One region of the Massilia sp. CMS3.1 genome, then DNA from elsewhere that is predicted to be linked to it. Evidence: predicted binding sites of a transcription regulator. Region 1 holds the regulator's gene; each other region holds the start of a gene.

The links. The regulator sigma-54, encoded in region 1, starts transcription at its own class of promoters, with help from an activator protein. The targets are predictions, from matches to a motif close to TGGCANGNAANCTGCTTT.
Region 2: ACHAC9_RS02900 (DUF4114 domain-containing protein) is a predicted target of sigma-54. The motif match lies at 4,016-4,033, and genes of this name have one in related genera.
Region 3: ACHAC9_RS06140 (PEP-CTERM sorting domain-containing protein) is a predicted target of sigma-54. The motif match lies at 2,564-2,581, and genes of this name have one in related genera.

Annotation. Positions count from the first base shown of each region.
Region 1 covers NZ_JBIMES010000008.1:85,526-90,967, forward strand. The annotation lists gene lptA (lipopolysaccharide transport periplasmic protein LptA) at 1-159, shown strand, start outside; gene lptB (LPS export ABC transporter ATP-binding protein) at 156-923, shown strand; gene ACHAC9_RS14485 (RNA polymerase factor sigma-54) at 939-2,405, shown strand; gene hpf (ribosome hibernation-promoting factor, HPF/YfiA family) at 2,468-2,824, shown strand; gene ACHAC9_RS14495 (enoyl-CoA hydratase/isomerase family protein) at 2,947-4,032, shown strand; gene ACHAC9_RS14500 (NADH:flavin oxidoreductase) at 4,044-5,159, opposite strand; gene ACHAC9_RS14505 (LysR family transcriptional regulator) at 5,291-5,442, shown strand, end outside.
Region 2 covers NZ_JBIMES010000001.1:648,760-654,201, forward strand. The annotation lists gene guaA (glutamine-hydrolyzing GMP synthase) at 102-1,712, opposite strand; gene guaB (IMP dehydrogenase) at 1,813-3,273, opposite strand; gene ACHAC9_RS02895 (DUF4124 domain-containing protein) at 3,427-3,930, shown strand; gene ACHAC9_RS02900 (DUF4114 domain-containing protein) at 4,067-4,675, shown strand; gene ACHAC9_RS02905 (diguanylate cyclase) at 4,683-5,442, opposite strand, start outside.
Region 3 covers NZ_JBIMES010000003.1:48,381-53,822, forward strand. The annotation lists gene uvrB (excinuclease ABC subunit UvrB) at 1-970, opposite strand, end outside; gene ACHAC9_RS06130 (aromatic amino acid transaminase) at 1,075-2,286, shown strand; tRNA gene ACHAC9_RS06135 (tRNA-Asn) at 2,338-2,413, shown strand; gene ACHAC9_RS06140 (PEP-CTERM sorting domain-containing protein) at 2,621-3,220, shown strand; tRNA gene ACHAC9_RS06145 (tRNA-Asn) at 3,287-3,362, shown strand; gene purT (formate-dependent phosphoribosylglycinamide formyltransferase) at 3,423-4,637, opposite strand; tRNA gene ACHAC9_RS06155 (tRNA-Asn) at 4,794-4,869, shown strand; gene ACHAC9_RS06160 (tartrate dehydrogenase) at 4,991-5,442, shown strand, end outside.

The DNA of each region.
Region 1 (5,442 bases):
GGCGCCTACATCTCCTACGACAGCCGGCGCGAAGTGGCGACCGTACGTAACGACGTCAGCGGCGAAAGCCGTGTTGGCGGCGGACGCGGCACCCTGATCATCGCGCCGCGCCGCGCGGCGCCTGGGGCCGCGCCCGCACCGGCGCCGGGAAAGCCATGATGATGAAGGATATGCCCGACAGCCGCAGCACCCTGGTCGTGCGGGGACTGCAGAAAAGCTACGGCAAGCGCCTGGTCGTGCGCGACGTCTCGCTCGAGGTGGGCTGCGGCGAAGTCGTCGGCCTGCTGGGCCCGAACGGCGCCGGCAAGACCACCTCGTTCTACATGATCGTGGGCCTGGTGCCGTCGGACGCCGGCACCATCGAGATCAACGGCGCCGACATCTCGAGCCTGCCGATCCACCGGCGCGCGGTGATGGGCCTGTCCTACCTGCCGCAGGAAGCGTCGGTGTTTCGCAAGCTGACGGTGGAAGACAATATCCGCGCCGTGCTCGAACTGCAGCGCGACGACAATGGCAAGGCGCTCACGAAAGACGCCATCAACACCCGCCTGGACTCCCTGTTAGGCGAACTTCAAATCGAGAAGCTGCGCGAGAATCCGGCGCTCTCACTGTCGGGCGGCGAACGGCGCCGCGTCGAGATCGCACGCGCGCTGGCCACCAACCCGCGCTTCGTGCTGCTCGACGAGCCCTTTGCCGGCGTCGATCCGATCGCGGTGATCGAGATCCAGCGCATCGTGCGCTTCCTGAAGGAGCGCGGCATCGGCGTCTTGATCACGGACCACAATGTGCGCGAGACGCTCGGCATCTGCGACCGCGCCTACATCATCAACCAGGGCGCGGTGCTGGCGTCGGGACGTCCCGACGACATCATCGCCGACGAGTCGGTACGACGCGTCTACCTGGGCGAACATTTCAGAATGTAGGATTGAAACGGCGCCATGAAACAATCCCTGCAACTCCGGACTTCGCAGCACCTGGCGCTCACGCCGCAGCTTCAGCAGTCGATCCGGCTGTTGCAGCTGTCCACGCTCGAACTGCACCAGGAGCTCGAGCAAATCCTGTCCGATAATCCGCTGCTCGAGCGGCTCGACGATCCGCTCGACCATTCGGTGCGCCTGCTGGCCGACGGTGCGATCAACGATTCGCCGCCACAAGCCGAGGCGCCGGCCCCGGGTGCCGAGGAGGGCGCGCCGGCCCCGGAATCGGCCGATGGGGAAGGCGGCGCCGAGGTCGAGCGCGGAGAGACCGACGGCGACTGGGGTGAGCTCGGGCGCAGCTCGGGCGGCGACGGCGACGACGATGGCCGTCCGCAGCTCGGCGCCATCGGCGTGACGCTGCGCGAGCACCTGACGGAACAGGTGCGGGTGACGGGCGTGACGGACCGCGACCGCGTACTGGCCGAACTGGTGATCGACGCGATCGACGACAACGGCTACCTCGAAGAGCAGTTGGATGAGATCCACGCGCGCTTGCCGGACGAGCTGGACATCGAGATGGATGAATTGCGCTGCGCGCTGGCGCTGGTGCAAAGCCTCGATCCGACCGGCGTCGGTGCGCGCAGCGCGGCCGAGTGCCTGGCGCTGCAGATCCGCAGCATGCGCGGCGTGCCGCTGGTGACGCGACGCATGGCCTTGAAAATCGTCGAGGGTTATCTGACCTGGTTCGCGCAGCGCGAATTCACCAAGCTGAAAAAAGCGCTCGACTGCGACGACGAAGACCTGCGCGAAGCGCAAGCCGTGATCCGCCAGTGCAATCCGCACCCCGGCGCGGCGTTCGCGTCGAGCGTGTCGGATTACGTCGTTCCGGACGTTATTGTCCGCAAATCGAAGGGCGGCTGGGCCGTCACGCTGAACAACGAAGTGATGCCGCGCCTGCGCGTCAACAACGTCTACGCCACCTTGCTCAAGCAGGGAAAAGGCGAAGGGCAAATGGGCGCGCAGCTGCAGGAAGCGAAGTGGTTGATTAAAAATATGCGCCAGCGCTTCGACACGATCCTGCGTGTTTCGCAGGCAATTGTGGAACGCCAGCGCAACTTTTTTAGCCATGGCGCGGTTGCCATGCGTCCCCTTGTGCTTCGCGAGATAGCTGATACACTAGGTCTGCACGAGAGCACCATTTCTCGTGTAACAACTCAAAAATTCATGCTGACCCCGCACGGCATGTTTGAGCTGAAGTATTTTTTCGGAAGCCACGTCGCCACCGAAGCGGGGGGCGAAGCATCGTCAACGGCGATACGGGCGCTTATTGCGCAGCTGACAGGAGCAGAAGACCCAAAGAACCCATTATCCGATAGCAAGATCGCGGAAATGCTCGGTGAACAAGGTATGGTCATTGCGCGCCGCACGGTTGCAAAATACCGCGAGGCACTCAAGATTCCTCCCGTCAGTCTCCGCAAATCCTTGTAACAGCGGCACCCACGCGTCCCAGGCGCGGTAGCGGAGTCCGCGCATTTATCTAAGGAGTGTGTATGAATCTCACCATCAGTGGCCACCACCTCGACGTCACCCCCGCCATCCGTGAATACGTACAGAACAAGCTCGAACGCATCACCCGCCATTTCGATCAAGTCATCGATTCCCACGTGATCCTCGCGATCGACAATCTCACTGAAAAAGACAAACGGCAAAAGGCCGAGATCAACTTGCGCCTGTCCGGCAAGATGGTGCACGTGGAGAGTGTGGCGCACGACTTGTATGCCGCGATCGACCTGTTGATGGACAGGCTGGATCGCCAGGTGATGAAGTACAAATCGATACTGAAAGACCATGGTCACGAGGCGCTCAAGCGCCGTCCTGAAGGCGGAGAGGCCACTGCTGCGTTCTGATCAGCACTGAGCACCGTCTGAACGAGGGCGCCGAAAGGCGCCCTTTTCAATTGGGCGTGGGCGCATGCACCCGCGACGCACGCGCTTCGGTAAAATGCATGTTTTTCCGTAAGCCGACCACCATGACCGACCATGTCCTGACCCGCGTTGCCAACGGCACCGGCGTGATTACGCTCGACCGTCCGAAGACCTTGAATTCTCTCTCGCTGGCGATGGTGCGGCGCCTCACCGCCATCCTGCTGGCCTGGCGCGACGATGCATCGGTCGCCGCGGTCGTGCTCACCAGCAGCAGCGAAAAAGCACTGTGCGCCGGCGGCGACATCCGCTTCTTCCATGAAGCCGGCCACGCCACCCCGCCAGGGGGCAGCGCGCTGCTGGAAGATTTTTTCACCGAAGAATACGCGCTGAACCACCTCATCTACTTCTATCGGAAACCGTATATCTCGATCATGGATGGCGTGGTGATGGGCGGCGGCATGGGCATCGCCCAGGGAGGTCCCGAGAGCGGCCTGCGCATCGTCACCGAGCGCACCAAAATGGCCATGCCGGAAGTGAACATCGGCTTGTTCCCGGATGTCGGCGGCAGCCATTTCCTGTCGCACGCGCCGGGTCAGCTGGGCAATTACCTGGGCCTGACGGGCTTGACGATGGGTGCGGCCGACGCCTTGTATGTCGGACTGGCCGACGTGTTCGTGCCGGGTGCGCAGTTGGGCGAACTGAACGCCCTGATCGGGAACACGCCGGGCGCGCAGCTGGCAGGCGCCATCCGCGCGCTCGGTGCGCGTTTCGCTGCGGATGCCGGCGACAGTCCATTGAAAGCGCAGCGCGCCGCGATCGACCTTCACTTCGGCGCCGCTTCGGTGGCCGCGATCATGGCCTCGCTGGAAGGCGACGACAATCCCTTCGCGCAAAAGGCATTGGTTGCGATGCGCCAGCGCTCACCCTTGATGATGTGCGTGACGCGCGAGATGCTGCTGCGCGGCGCATCGATGAACGTGGCCGATTGCCTGCGCATGGAGCGCTCGCTGGTGCGCCGCAATTTCGAGCACGGCGAAGTGCTCGAAGGCGTGCGCGCGCTGGTGATCGACAAGGACAATGCGCCGCAGTGGAATCCACCGACGCTGGGCGAGGTAACGCCGGAGATGGTGGAACACTTCTTCGCGCCGGTGTGGCCGGAGCACGCGCATCCGCTGCGACATCTGGTCTAGGGTCGCCGGCCTCAGTCCATCTTGTCGAAGGCGAGCTCGCTCTCCTTGATATTCGCGATCGGTCCCAGGATCGCGCCGTCGAACTCGCGTGGCGCCCGTCCTTGCGCGAACAAGGCGGGCAGGTCCGGATTGGCCAGTGCGCCGCGCCCAAGCGCAACCACGTCGGCACCCAGTTCCAGCGCCTGGGCCGCGCGTTCGACGCTGTGCAGGCTGCCGTTGGCGATAATCGGTACGCCCGGCGCGTAGCGACGCGCCAGCGCAACCAGGCTGTCGGTGCCGCCTTCGAATGCCGGCTGCCATGCTTCGAATTCGGTGACGTGGATGAAGTCCGCGCCTGCCGCCGCCAGTGCAGAGAAGGTCGCTTGCGCATCCGCTTCGCGCCCGGCCCACTTGCTCGTGAAGTCGTTCACCTTGCCCTGCGAAATGCGGATACCGACAGGGACTTCGCCGCCGATCTCGGCCTTGACGGCTTCCAGCACCTCGACCAGCAGCGACACACGGGCACCGGTGTCGCCGCCCCAGCGGTCGGTGCGGCGGTTGGTTTCCGCAGTCAGGAATTGATCGAGGAGATAGCCGTTCGCCCCGTGGATCTCGATCCCGCCGAATCCGCCGATCCGCACCGCGCGCGCCGCTGCCGAGACGAAGCCCGCGACCACCTCGGCGATCTCGTGTTCATCGATTTGGACCGGCTCGGCATACGGCCCGGCGCCATGGTAGAAGCCCATCTGTTCGCCCTTGGGCCGGAGCGCCGATGGCCCCACCGTGTGGGAGCGGAACGGGTTCTCCTGGCTCAGCGCACCGGCATGCATCAGCTGGGCAATGGCAAGGCTCCCGTGCGCCGTGATCTCGCGCGTGATGGCTGCCCATCCGTGCGCGTGGACATCGTCGGCCATGCCGGCCTGGTTGCGGTAACCCTGCGCGAAGGCCTGGTCGGTATACAGCCCCTCGGAAATCACCATACCAAACCCGCCCTTGGCAAACCGGACGTAGTAGTCGTGCATGGCAGGGGTCGGCGCGCCAGTCTCGCTCGCCGTTACCCGGGTCATCGGTGCAACGGCCAGGCGGTTGCGCAGCAGTGCGCCTTTCATATCGTATGCGGATAAAATTTGTGCGGACGGGCTGCTCATTCTGCTGCTTCCTTTTCTCAATGCCATCATGTTCTTGTCCGCGCTCGCGGGAAAGAGGGCATTATGGTGCAGGCCTGACCTTAGACCAAGCCATGAGCAAGTGAAGCCGCCTTAACAAATTAAGTTATAAAGTGCAGACTTCAGACCTCAGGATTTTCCTCGCGGTAGCCTCCGCCTCCAATCTGTCCGCCGCTGCCAGGCAGCTCGACCTCGGCCCGATGCAAGTGTCGCGCCGCCTGGCGGCGCTTGAAGCAGAGCTCGGCGTGCGCCTGTTCCACCGGAC
Region 2 (5,442 bases), on a different contig from region 1:
AGCTGACGCCTTGAACGATGACGAAAGCCGTTGACCATTCACTCGGAATGATCAACGGCTTTCAGTTTTCATTTCAAAATCAGTTGCTTAGAGGACTCCGGTCACTCCCACTCAATCGTCGCCGGCGGCTTCCCCGAAATATCATAAACAACGCGATTAATCCCGCGCACTTCATTGATGATCCGGTTCGACACCTTGCCCAGCAGCGTGTGCGGCAAATGCGCCCACTGCGCCGTCATGAAGTCCAGCGTCTGCACCGCGCGCAGGGCGACCACGTACTCGTAAGTACGGCCGTCACCCATCACGCCCACCGACTTCACCGGCAGGAACACGGCAAACGCCTGGCTCGTCGCTTCGTACCAGTTCACCGGCGCTTTGCCGGCATCGATGCCGGCCACCGGCGGCAGTTCGAACGGGGTGTTGCGCAGTTCTTCGATAAAGATGGCGTCGGCTTCGCGCAGCAGGTCGGCGAATTCCTTCTTGACTTCACCCAGGATGCGCACGCCCAGGCCCGGGCCCGGGAACGGATGGCGGTAGACCATGTCGTGCGGCAAGCCGAGGGCGACGCCGAGTTTGCGCACTTCGTCCTTGAACAGTTCGCGCAGCGGTTCCAGCAATTGGAGGTTCAGCGTTTCCGGCAGGCCGCCCACGTTGTGGTGGCTCTTGATGGTCTGGCCCTTCTTGCCCTTGCCGGCCGATTCGATCACGTCCGGGTAGATCGTGCCTTGCGCCAGCCATTTCGCGTTCGTCAGCTTGCCGGCTTCGACCTGGAACACTTCGACGAATTCGCGGCCGATGATCTTGCGCTTTTGTTCCGGGTCGTTCACGCCGGCCAGGTGGCCGAGGAACTGGTCTTCGGCGTCGATGCGGATGACCTTGACGCCCAGGTTCTTGGCGAACATGTTCATCACCATCTTGCCCTCGTCCTTGCGCAAGAGTCCATGATCGACGAAGACGCAGGTCAGCTGGTCGCCGATCGCGCGGTGGATCAGGGCTGCGGCGACGCTCGAATCGACGCCGCCCGAGAGACCCAGGATGACGTCATCCGTGCCGACATGCGCGCGGATTTTTTCGACCGCTTCGCCGATGTAGTCCGGCATGTTCCAGTCGGATTTGCAGCCGCAGATGTCGTGCACAAAGCGGCCGATGATGGCTTCGCCTTGCGTCGTGTGCGTGACTTCGGGATGGAACTGCAGCGCGTAGAAACCGCGCTCTTCGTCGGCCATGGCGGCGACGGGGCAGGAATCGGTGCTGCCCATCAGCTTGAACCCTTCCGGCATGTCGAGCACCTTGTCGCCGTGGCTCATCCAGACTTTGAGCATGCCGTGGCCTTCATCGGTGATGAAGTCGTTGATGCCGTTCAGCAGTTTGGTGTGGCCGCGGGCGCGCACTTCGGCGTAGCCGAATTCGCGCAGCTTGCCGTTTTCCACTTTACCGCCGAGCTGGGCGGCCATGGTTTGCATGCCGTAGCAGATGCCCAGCACCGGGACGCCGAGTTCGAACACGGCTTGCGGGGCGCGTGGCGAGTCGCCTTCCAGGGTCGAATTATGGCTGCCGGAGAGGATGACGCCGGAGGCGCCGTAGGCACGCACGAAGTCGTCACTGACGTCATACGGGAAGACTTCGGAGAAGACGCCGGCGTCGCGCACGCGGCGGGCGATGAGTTGGGTGACCTGGGAGCCGAAGTCGAGGATGAGGATTTTGGAGTGCATTGAGGCAGTCAAAAAATAAGAATTTTGTGGTCGCGGGTGGCCGATCAAGGTCAGCCACAGAAGCAAATGCTAAAAGCGGCCGTCTCCGGCCGCTTTTCACTTACTCCGAACGGTAGTTCGGCGCTTCCTTGGTGATCTGGACGTCGTGGACATGCGATTCGCGCATGCCGGCCGAGGTGATCTCGACGAATTCCGCCTTTTCGCGCAGTTCGTCGATGGTCGCGCAGCCGCAGTAACCCATCGACTGACGCACGCCGCCGACCAGTTGATAGATGATCGCAAGCACGCTGCCTTTGTAGGCGACGCGGCCTTCGATGCCTTCCGGTACGAACTTGTCGGCTTTCGCCGTCGCATCCTGGAAGTAGCGGTCGGCCGAGCCCTCGGCCATCGCGCCCAGGCTGCCCATGCCGCGGTAGGACTTGTAGCTGCGGCCCTGGTACAGGATGACTTCGCCCGGCGCTTCTTCGGTGCCGGCAAACATCGAGCCCATCATGACGGTCGAAGCGCCCGCTGCGAGTGCCTTCGAAATGTCGCCCGAGAAACGGATGCCGCCGTCGGCGATGCAGGGCACGCCGCTGCCGGCGAGTGCTTCGGCCACGTTCGAAATCGCGGTGATTTGCGGCACGCCGACGCCGGCAACGATACGGGTGGTGCAGATGGAACCAGGGCCGATACCGACTTTCACGGCGTCAGCCCCATGTTCGACCAGCGCCAGGGCGGCGGCGGCGGTGGCGATGTTGCCGCCAATGACATCCACGTGCGGGTAGCGGTCCTTGATCCACTTCACGCGATCCAGAATGCCTTGCGAGTGGCCGTGGGCGGTGTCGACCACGAGCACGTCCACGCCAGCGGCGACGAGCAGCTCGATGCGCTCTTCGTCGCGCTGGCTGACGCCCACCGCCGCCCCGACGAGCAGCTTGCCCTGCGCATCCTTCGATGCGAAGGGGTGCTCGTGCGACTTCATGATGTCTTTCACGGTGATCAGGCCGCGCAGCTCGAACTCGTCGTTAACGACCAGCACGCGCTCGAGGCGGTGCTTGTTCATCAGGCGCTTGGCTTCTTCGGTGTTCGCTTCCTCGTTCACATACACCAGCTTTTCGCGCGGGGTCATCTTGGTGCGCGCCTCGGCGTCGAGGTCTTCTTCGAAACGCAAGTCGCGGTTGGTGATGATGCCGACCACCTGCTTGCCTTCAACGACGGGGAAGCCGGAGAAGCCGTGCTGGTGCTGGAGGGCGATGACGTCGCGGATTTTCATGCTTGGAGGCACAATGATCGGGTCGCGGAGCACGCCGGCCTCGAAACGTTTTACACGCGCCACTTCACGCGCCTGGTCCTTCGGACCGAGGTTCTTGTGGATGATGCCGATGCCGCCCTCCTGCGCCATCGCGATCGCCAGACGGGCTTCCGTCACGGTATCCATCGCCGCCGACAGCAGCGGGATATTGAGCGTGATGTTGCGGGTCAGCTTGGTGCGAAGGGAGGTATCGGCCGGAAGAACGTTGGAGTAGGCCGGGACGAGCAGCACATCATCGAACGTGAGTGCTTTTTGAAGTAAACGCATAGCATTTTCCTATAGGCGCAAAAGCGAATTATACAGAATGCAGCGAACCCCGTCGCACGTCGCCAAAAAAAGACCATTCGCTTTTCCCGCATTGACAGCCCTGGTGAATCGTGGAGAATCCCTAAGTTAGTTACCACAGGAAATATTTCGACCATGTCTTCAGCTCTCCGCCCCCGCTTGTCCCGGCTCGCCACCCTGCTCTTGTTCTGCTGTGCCGGCGCCGCACAGGCCCAGTTCGTCTGGATTGGCCCGAACGGCACGCGCCAGTACTCGGACCAGCCGCCACCGCCCGGCACGCCGCCATCGAAGGTCCTGAAAGCACCCGGTCGCCCCGCGCCGGCACAGGACTTGCCGCAAGCCGCGGCCGCCGTCGATACCGTCAAGCCGAAGGCGCCGCCGACGCTGGCCGAGCGCGATGCCGACTACCGCAAGCGCGCCAAGGAGCGCGAGGAAACGGAACGCAAAGCGCAGCTCGCCTCACAAAGGGCGGTCGCGCAGGCCGCGTATTGCGAGGGCGTACGCAAGGACAAGCGCCTGATCGAATCGGGCATCCGCATCGCCGACATCGGCCCGGATGGCGAGCAGCGTTACCTGAGCGACGCCGAACGGACGGCGCGCAGCGAACGCATCGCCCAACAGATGAGCGAATGCCTCTAGTTTCAAGTGTCGGAATTCCTTACAGCTGAGATTTGGAATTTTTAATGCCACAAATAACTTGTTGTTTCTATTAAATAAATTTTCCTGGCACGGTAATTGCTAATTCTGCCACATTACTTACCAAATGGAAAATTTCATGAAACACTTGACCACAACTCTCGCCGCTGCCCTCGCCTTCACCTTCGCCGCCTCGGCCCAGGCCGCGCCTATTCCTTATGCCAATGAAGGCACCGAGAGTAATGTGCAGTATGAATTCCGTGCGGCGGCGACCGGCGACGTGGTCGCCTATTTCGCCGGCTCCGATGCTTCCTACATGAATGAAATCGCCTTGCTGGTGAATGGTGTCGATACCGGAATCCGCGGCCTCAACAATCAAACCTCCGTGTACGGACAGATGCTGAACTTCGGCCTCGTCAGCGCCGGTGACCGCCTGGTGTTCAAGCTTGTCAACCTGAACCCGGCCGATGTCGGCCCGTTCTACTCCGACCGCTCGCTCAATTCCGACGGCTTCAATCACATCTATTCGGCCGCGTACGGTGGCGACGGCGAGATTCCTGCCGGTATCGCCGTCGGATTCGAGGACCTGCGCAATGGCGGCGACTTCGACTACAACGACGAAAATTTCGTGTTCGTGAATGTGGCCAACGCGACCGATGTGCCTGAACCGGCATCGATCGCCCTGCTCCTGGCCGGCGTTGCGGGCCTGGGCATGAGCCGCCGCGCGAAGCGCGCACGCAAGGCCTGAACCTCGTTCAGAACCTGCTCTCACTGCGCCCGCCGGTGCGCTCGACGCGCGCCGGCACCGGCGCACTGACCACCCGATTGCGCCCGCCGGCCTTGGCGGCATACAGCGCGGCGTCGGCCCGCGCCATCAGGTCGACGAGTGTTTCGTCCCGCGCCAGCGTCGCCACCCCGATACTCACCGTATAGCCGATCCGAATGGTCGACGGCGCCTGGTGCAGCGCACTGTCGAGCGCGGTGCGCAGGCGCGCCGCGACGTCCAGCGCCGTCTGGAGGTTGGCGTCGGGCAGCAGCACGGCAAATTCCTCGCCTCCCGTCCGGGCGCAATAATCGATCTTGCGAATGATTTCCTGTGCCTGCGCCACCATGGCGCGCAACACCCGGTCGCCCGTTGCATGGCCATGGGTGTCGTTGATGCGCTTGAAATGGTCGGCATCGAACACCAGCAGCGACAGCGGGCCTCCCTTGCGCTCAGCACGTGCGTGCTCGTGCTCGGCAAACCTGAAAAATGCCCGGCGCGACCAGGCGCCGGTGAGGTGGTCGTGGTCGGCGGCGTAGGCGGTCTCGAAGAGCACCTTGGCATTGGCCATCATCACCGCACCCAGCGTCACCGCCGGCAGCGCGAGCGTGCCGAGGGCCACGAAGGCCAGGTTCCAGGCCGCGGCATCGTCGGATGCGGAAGGCGCCCAGCTTTGCACCGCATAAAAAGCGCCGCGGAAGGCATGGGCCGCGCCCAGCACGAAGGCGGCCGCACAGGTGAAGCCGAACGGG
Region 3 (5,442 bases), on a different contig from region 1:
CGATGCCCTTCGTGAAACCGATCTCGGCCATCATTTCGAGGTCGAAGCGGGTGCGCTGCTCGAGGCGCTGCTCTTCGATCAGTTTATTCTGCTGACGGAATTCCTCGAGGCGGTCTTTCAACTCGGCCTTGATCGATTCGACCGCGCGCAGCACGGTGCTGCGCGGCGTGACGTAGTGCGAACCCGGATACACGGTGAAACGCGGGATCTTCTGGCGCACGCGGCCGGTCAGCGGGTCGAACAGCTGCAAGGATTCGATCTCGTCGTCGAACATCTCGACGCGGATCGCCAGCTCGGCGTGCTCGGCCGGGAAGATGTCGATCGTGTCGCCGCGCACGCGGAAGGTGCCGCGGCTGAAGTCCATTTCGTTGCGCGAATATTGCATCTGGATCAGGCGCGCGATGATGTCGCGCTGGGCCACTTTGTCCTTGTGGCGCAGAGTCAGGATCATCTTGTGGTATTCGTTCGGATTACCGATACCGTAGATCGCCGAGACGGTCGCGACGATGACGACGTCGCGCCGCTCCATCAGCGACTTGGTGCACGACAGGCGCATCTGCTCGATGTGCTCGTTGATCGACGAGTCCTTTTCGATAAACAGGTCGCGCTGCGGCACATAGGCTTCCGGCTGGTAGTAATCGTAGTAGGAGACGAAGTACTCGACCGCGTTTTGCGGGAAGAATTCGCGGAACTCCGAATACAGCTGGGCAGCCAGCGTCTTGTTTGGGGCGAAGATGATCGCCGGACGGCCGGCACGGGCGATCACGTTCGCCATCGTGTAAGTCTTGCCGGAACCGGTCACGCCAAGCAGCGTCTGGTACATCAGGCCGTCGTCGATGCCCTCGATCAGCCCGGCGATCGCGGTCGGCTGGTCCCCTGCGGGTGCGAAGGGCTGGTGCAGTTTAAAAGGGGAATCCGGGTAAGTGATCACCGTCGGTTCCGGGGCATTTGCGATGGATAAATCAGCCATACTTTCAGACCTTTGCTAAAATAAGGGTTCGTTTGCGGCGCTGCAACACGAGTGTCGCTGTCTATACAACCGCTGCGAACCCACCGACAATTCAGTTTATCACGATGACTTCCACAGCCTCCGCCAGCCTCTTCGGCGCCATCGACATGGCCCCGCGCGACCCGATCCTGGGCATCACCGAAGCATTCAACGCCGATACCAACCCGGCCAAGATCAACCTGGGGGTCGGCGTCTATTACGACGATCATGGCAAGGTGCCTTTGCTGCAGTGCGTGCAGCGGGCCGAGGCGAAATTGATGGAACAGTTGGCGCCGCGCACTTATCTGCCCATCGAGGGCCTGGCTGCGTACGACAAGGCTGTACAAGAGCTGGTATTTGGGGCCGGCAGCGCGGTAATTCAAGAGAAACGTGCGGTGACCGTGCAGGCCATCGGCGGCACCGGCGCACTTAAAATCGGCGCCGATTTCCTGAAGCGCTTTTCGCCGGATTCGCAGGTGTTCATCAGCGACCCGAGCTGGGAGAACCACCGCGCCCTGTTCGAGAGCGCCGGCTTCATCGTCAACAACTACACGTATTACGACGCGGCGACGCAGGGCGTGAACTTCGACGGCATGCTGGCCTCGCTGCGCAAGATGGATGCCGGCTCGATCGTCGTGCTGCACGCCTGCTGCCACAACCCGACCGGTGCCGACCTGACCCAGGAGCAATGGGGCCAGGTAATCGAGGCAGTGCAACAGGGCGGTTTGGTTCCCTTCCTCGACATGGCCTACCAGGGCTTCGGCGCGGGCATCGAGGAAGACGGCGCCGTGGTGCGCCGCTTCGTCGAAGCCGGCGGCCCGCTGCTGGTGTCGAACTCGTTCTCGAAATCGTTTTCGCTGTATGGCGAACGCGTCGGCGCCCTGTCGGTCGTCGCGTCCAGCAGCGACGAAGCGGCGCGCTTGCTGTCGCAACTGAAACGCGTGGTGCGCACCAACTACTCGAACCCGCCACTGCATGGCGGCAAGGTGGTGGCGACCGTCCTCGCGACGCCGGAGCTGCGCCAGTTGTGGGAAGACGAGCTGGCCGGCATGCGCGTGCGCATCAAGCAGATGCGCGAAGCGCTGGTGCAAAAGCTGGCCGAAAAAGCACCGCAGCGTGACTTCGCTTTCGTACGCGAGCAGGTCGGCATGTTCTCGTACTCGGGCCTCACCAAAGAGCAAGTCGGCAAGCTGCGCGACGAATCGATCTACGCTGTGGACACCGGCCGCATCTGCGTGGCCGCGCTGAATTCGAAGAACATCGATCTCGTCGTTGACGCAATCGCCAAAGTCCTCTAAAATCTTGGCTCTTCGCACTTGAACTTGTTTCAGGTGCAAGAGTAGGACAATTCCCTGATAGCTCAGTTGGTAGAGCGACGGACTGTTAATCCGCAGGTCCCTGGTTCGAGTCCAGGTCGGGGAGCCAGAATAGTAAAAAAAAGAGCGTCGAAAAATCGGCGCTCTTTTTTTTCGTTCAGCCTTTTATCGGCTTGCACTGTCGGCTTTTCTTACACAAGCACGGATGTAGCAATGTGTACTAAAGGCAAGTTATTGATTATCAATATATATTTCCTTGTGGCACATTATTTGCTATGTGGTTGATTGAAACTCCTCAACCATAAAAGGACATACCATGCCAAAACTCGTCAATCACGCACCATCGCTTCGTCGCAGCGCCGCTGCAGTCCTGTTTGCCCTGTCGTCCGTCGCCGCCGCAAGTGCCGGCGCAAGCGTACTGGACTGGACGATCAGCGGTCCGGGCAGCGTGACGGAGCAGGAACAGGGCACGACCTCGACTCTCGGGTATAGCCTGCAAGGCCTGGATGTGTATTCGCCCCAGGTCTGGAACGCGGTCGCTGTCGCCGACAAGGCTGGCGATTATAGCGTCGACTGGAATTACAGCGGCTATCACGCCTTCTTTTTGGTGACTGCCTTCCTGAATGCGACTGGTCCGTCGGGTTCGGCGCAGCTGGTCAACGCAGGCCCTGCATTCTGCTGTTCGGCGCCATCGGGTGGCTTTAACTACGCAGGCACGTACACCTTTACCAACGTCAACGCCGGCGACGCGCTGCGCTTCAGTTTCGGCGGCAGCAATGGCGATTCCGATGCACGCCTGCTTGGAACCCTGGTGCTGGAGCAGCAGGGAGGCGAGGTGCCGGAGCCGGCGTCGATCGCACTGTTCGGCCTGGGCCTGGCGGGCGTGGCGGCACTACGTCGGCGCAAGGCCAACTGACACCATTTTAATTATGGTCCGGCCCTTTGCTGATTTCAGCTGAGCCGTTATAATGCGGGTCTCAATTCCCTGATAGCTCAGTTGGTAGAGCGACGGACTGTTAATCCGCAGGTCCCTGGTTCGAGTCCAGGTCGGGGAGCCAGAACAGAGAAAAAGGCCGCGTCGATGACGCGGCCTTTTTCGTTTCTGCCGCGCAGGAAGCTTATCCCTGACCCGCCACCGGCTTTACCTTCGACGCCGCCAGCAATGCCCGTTCGCGCGCCGTGTCGACATCACTGGCCGTCGCCAGCGCCACCCCCATGCGTCGACGTGCGAACGACTCCGGCTTGCCGAACAAGCGAATGTCGGTGTCGGGCACCTGCAAGGCCTCGGCCACGCCTTCGAAGGCGATGCCCTTCCCGTCGAGCTGGCCGTAGATCACTGCCGAGGCGCCCGGCGCGCGCAGCGCCGTGTTCACCGGCAGGCCGAGCACGGCCTTGGCATGCAGCTCGAATTCGCTCTGCACCTGGGTCGCCATCGTCACCATGCCGGTGTCGTGCGGGCGCGGGCTCACTTCCGAGAACCAGACCATATCTCCCTTGACGAACAGTTCGACGCCGAACACGCCGTAGCCGCCGAGGTTGCTCGTGACTTTTTCCGCTATTTCGCGCGAACGCGCCAGGGCCAGCGGCGCCATCGGATGCGGCTGCCAGGATTCGACGTAGTCTCCCTGCACCTGTTTGTGGCCGATCGGCTCGCAGAAACCCGTCTGCGTCGTACCATCCGCGCCGCGCGAGCGCACCGTCAGCAGCGTGATCTCGTAGTCGAAATCGATGAAACCTTCGGCGATCACGCGTCCGGCGTCGACCCGTCCGCCGGCGGCCGCGTAATCCCAGGCGGCTTGCACGTCAGCGGCGCTGTCGAGTTTCGACTGGCCTTTTCCCGACGACGACATCACCGGTTTCACCACGCACGGAAAGCCGACAAAGGCGCAGGCTTCCTGCAGCTCGGCCAGGCTGCTGGCAAAGCGGTAGGGCGAGGTTGCCAGGCCCAGTTCCTCGGCGGCGAGGCGGCGGATGCCTTCGCGGTTCATCGTCAGCTGCGTGGCGCGCGCGGTCGGGATGCAGGTGATCGTCCCGGCCGCTTCCAGCGCGGCCAGGGTGTCGGTGGCGATCGCCTCGATTTCGGGAATCACCAGGTGGGGCTGCTCCTGTGCGATCAGTGCGGCAAGGGCCGCGCCGTCGGTCATGTCGATCACATGGGAGCGGTGCGCCACCTGGTGGCCCGGCGCATTCGGGTAGCGGTCGACGGCGATGACCTCGACGCCGAGGCGCTGCAGGGAGATGATGACTTCCTTGCCGAGTTCGCCGGAACCGAGCAGCATCACGCGCGTGGCCGAGGGGGAAAGGGGAGTTCCTAAGATGCGGGGAGTTGTCATGGTGTTGTCGAAGAAAAGAGCGCCGTGCGGCAGGGTGCTGCGACTATAGCAAAGGCGCGCGGTGCAGGTGAAAAGCCGTGGAAAAATTCAGGCGAGATTGAAATTTCGTACAGGACTCGCCAAACCACGATCCGCCCGCTATAATGTTGCCTCAATTCCCTGATAGCTCAGTTGGTAGAGCGACGGACTGTTAATCCGCAGGTCCCTGGTTCGAGTCCAGGTCGGGGAGCCAGAATAATCGAAGGGCAACGTGAAAACGTGGCCTTTTTCGTTAACGGCAACCCGCTTGCCCGCTCGTCTGCAAGCACCTCGAAAGACTGCTACGATCAGTTTTTCTCCCCACAGGTGCTCACATGACCCGTAGTTTCAAGATCGCCGCGATTGCCGGCGATGGCATCGGCAAGGAAGTTTTGCCGGAAGGCCTGAAAGTCCTCGAAGCCGCCGCCAGGCGCTTCAACATCGACATCGAATTCACCCACTTCGAGTGGGCCAGCTGCGACTATTACCTGAAAACCGGCGACATGATGCCGCCCGACTGGAAAGAGCAGCTCTCCAGCATGGACGCCATCTATTTCGGCGCCGTTGGCTGGCCGGCCACCGTCCCGGATCATATTTCGCTGTGGGGCTCGCTGATCAAGTTCCGGCGCGAGTTCGACCAGTACATCAACCTGCGTCCGGTGCGCCTGTTCGAGGGCGTGCCGTGCCCGCTGGCCAACCGCAAGCCGGGCGACATCGATTTTTACGTGGTGCGCGAAAACACCGAGGGCGAGTACACGAACCTGGGCGGCATCATGTTCCCGGGCAC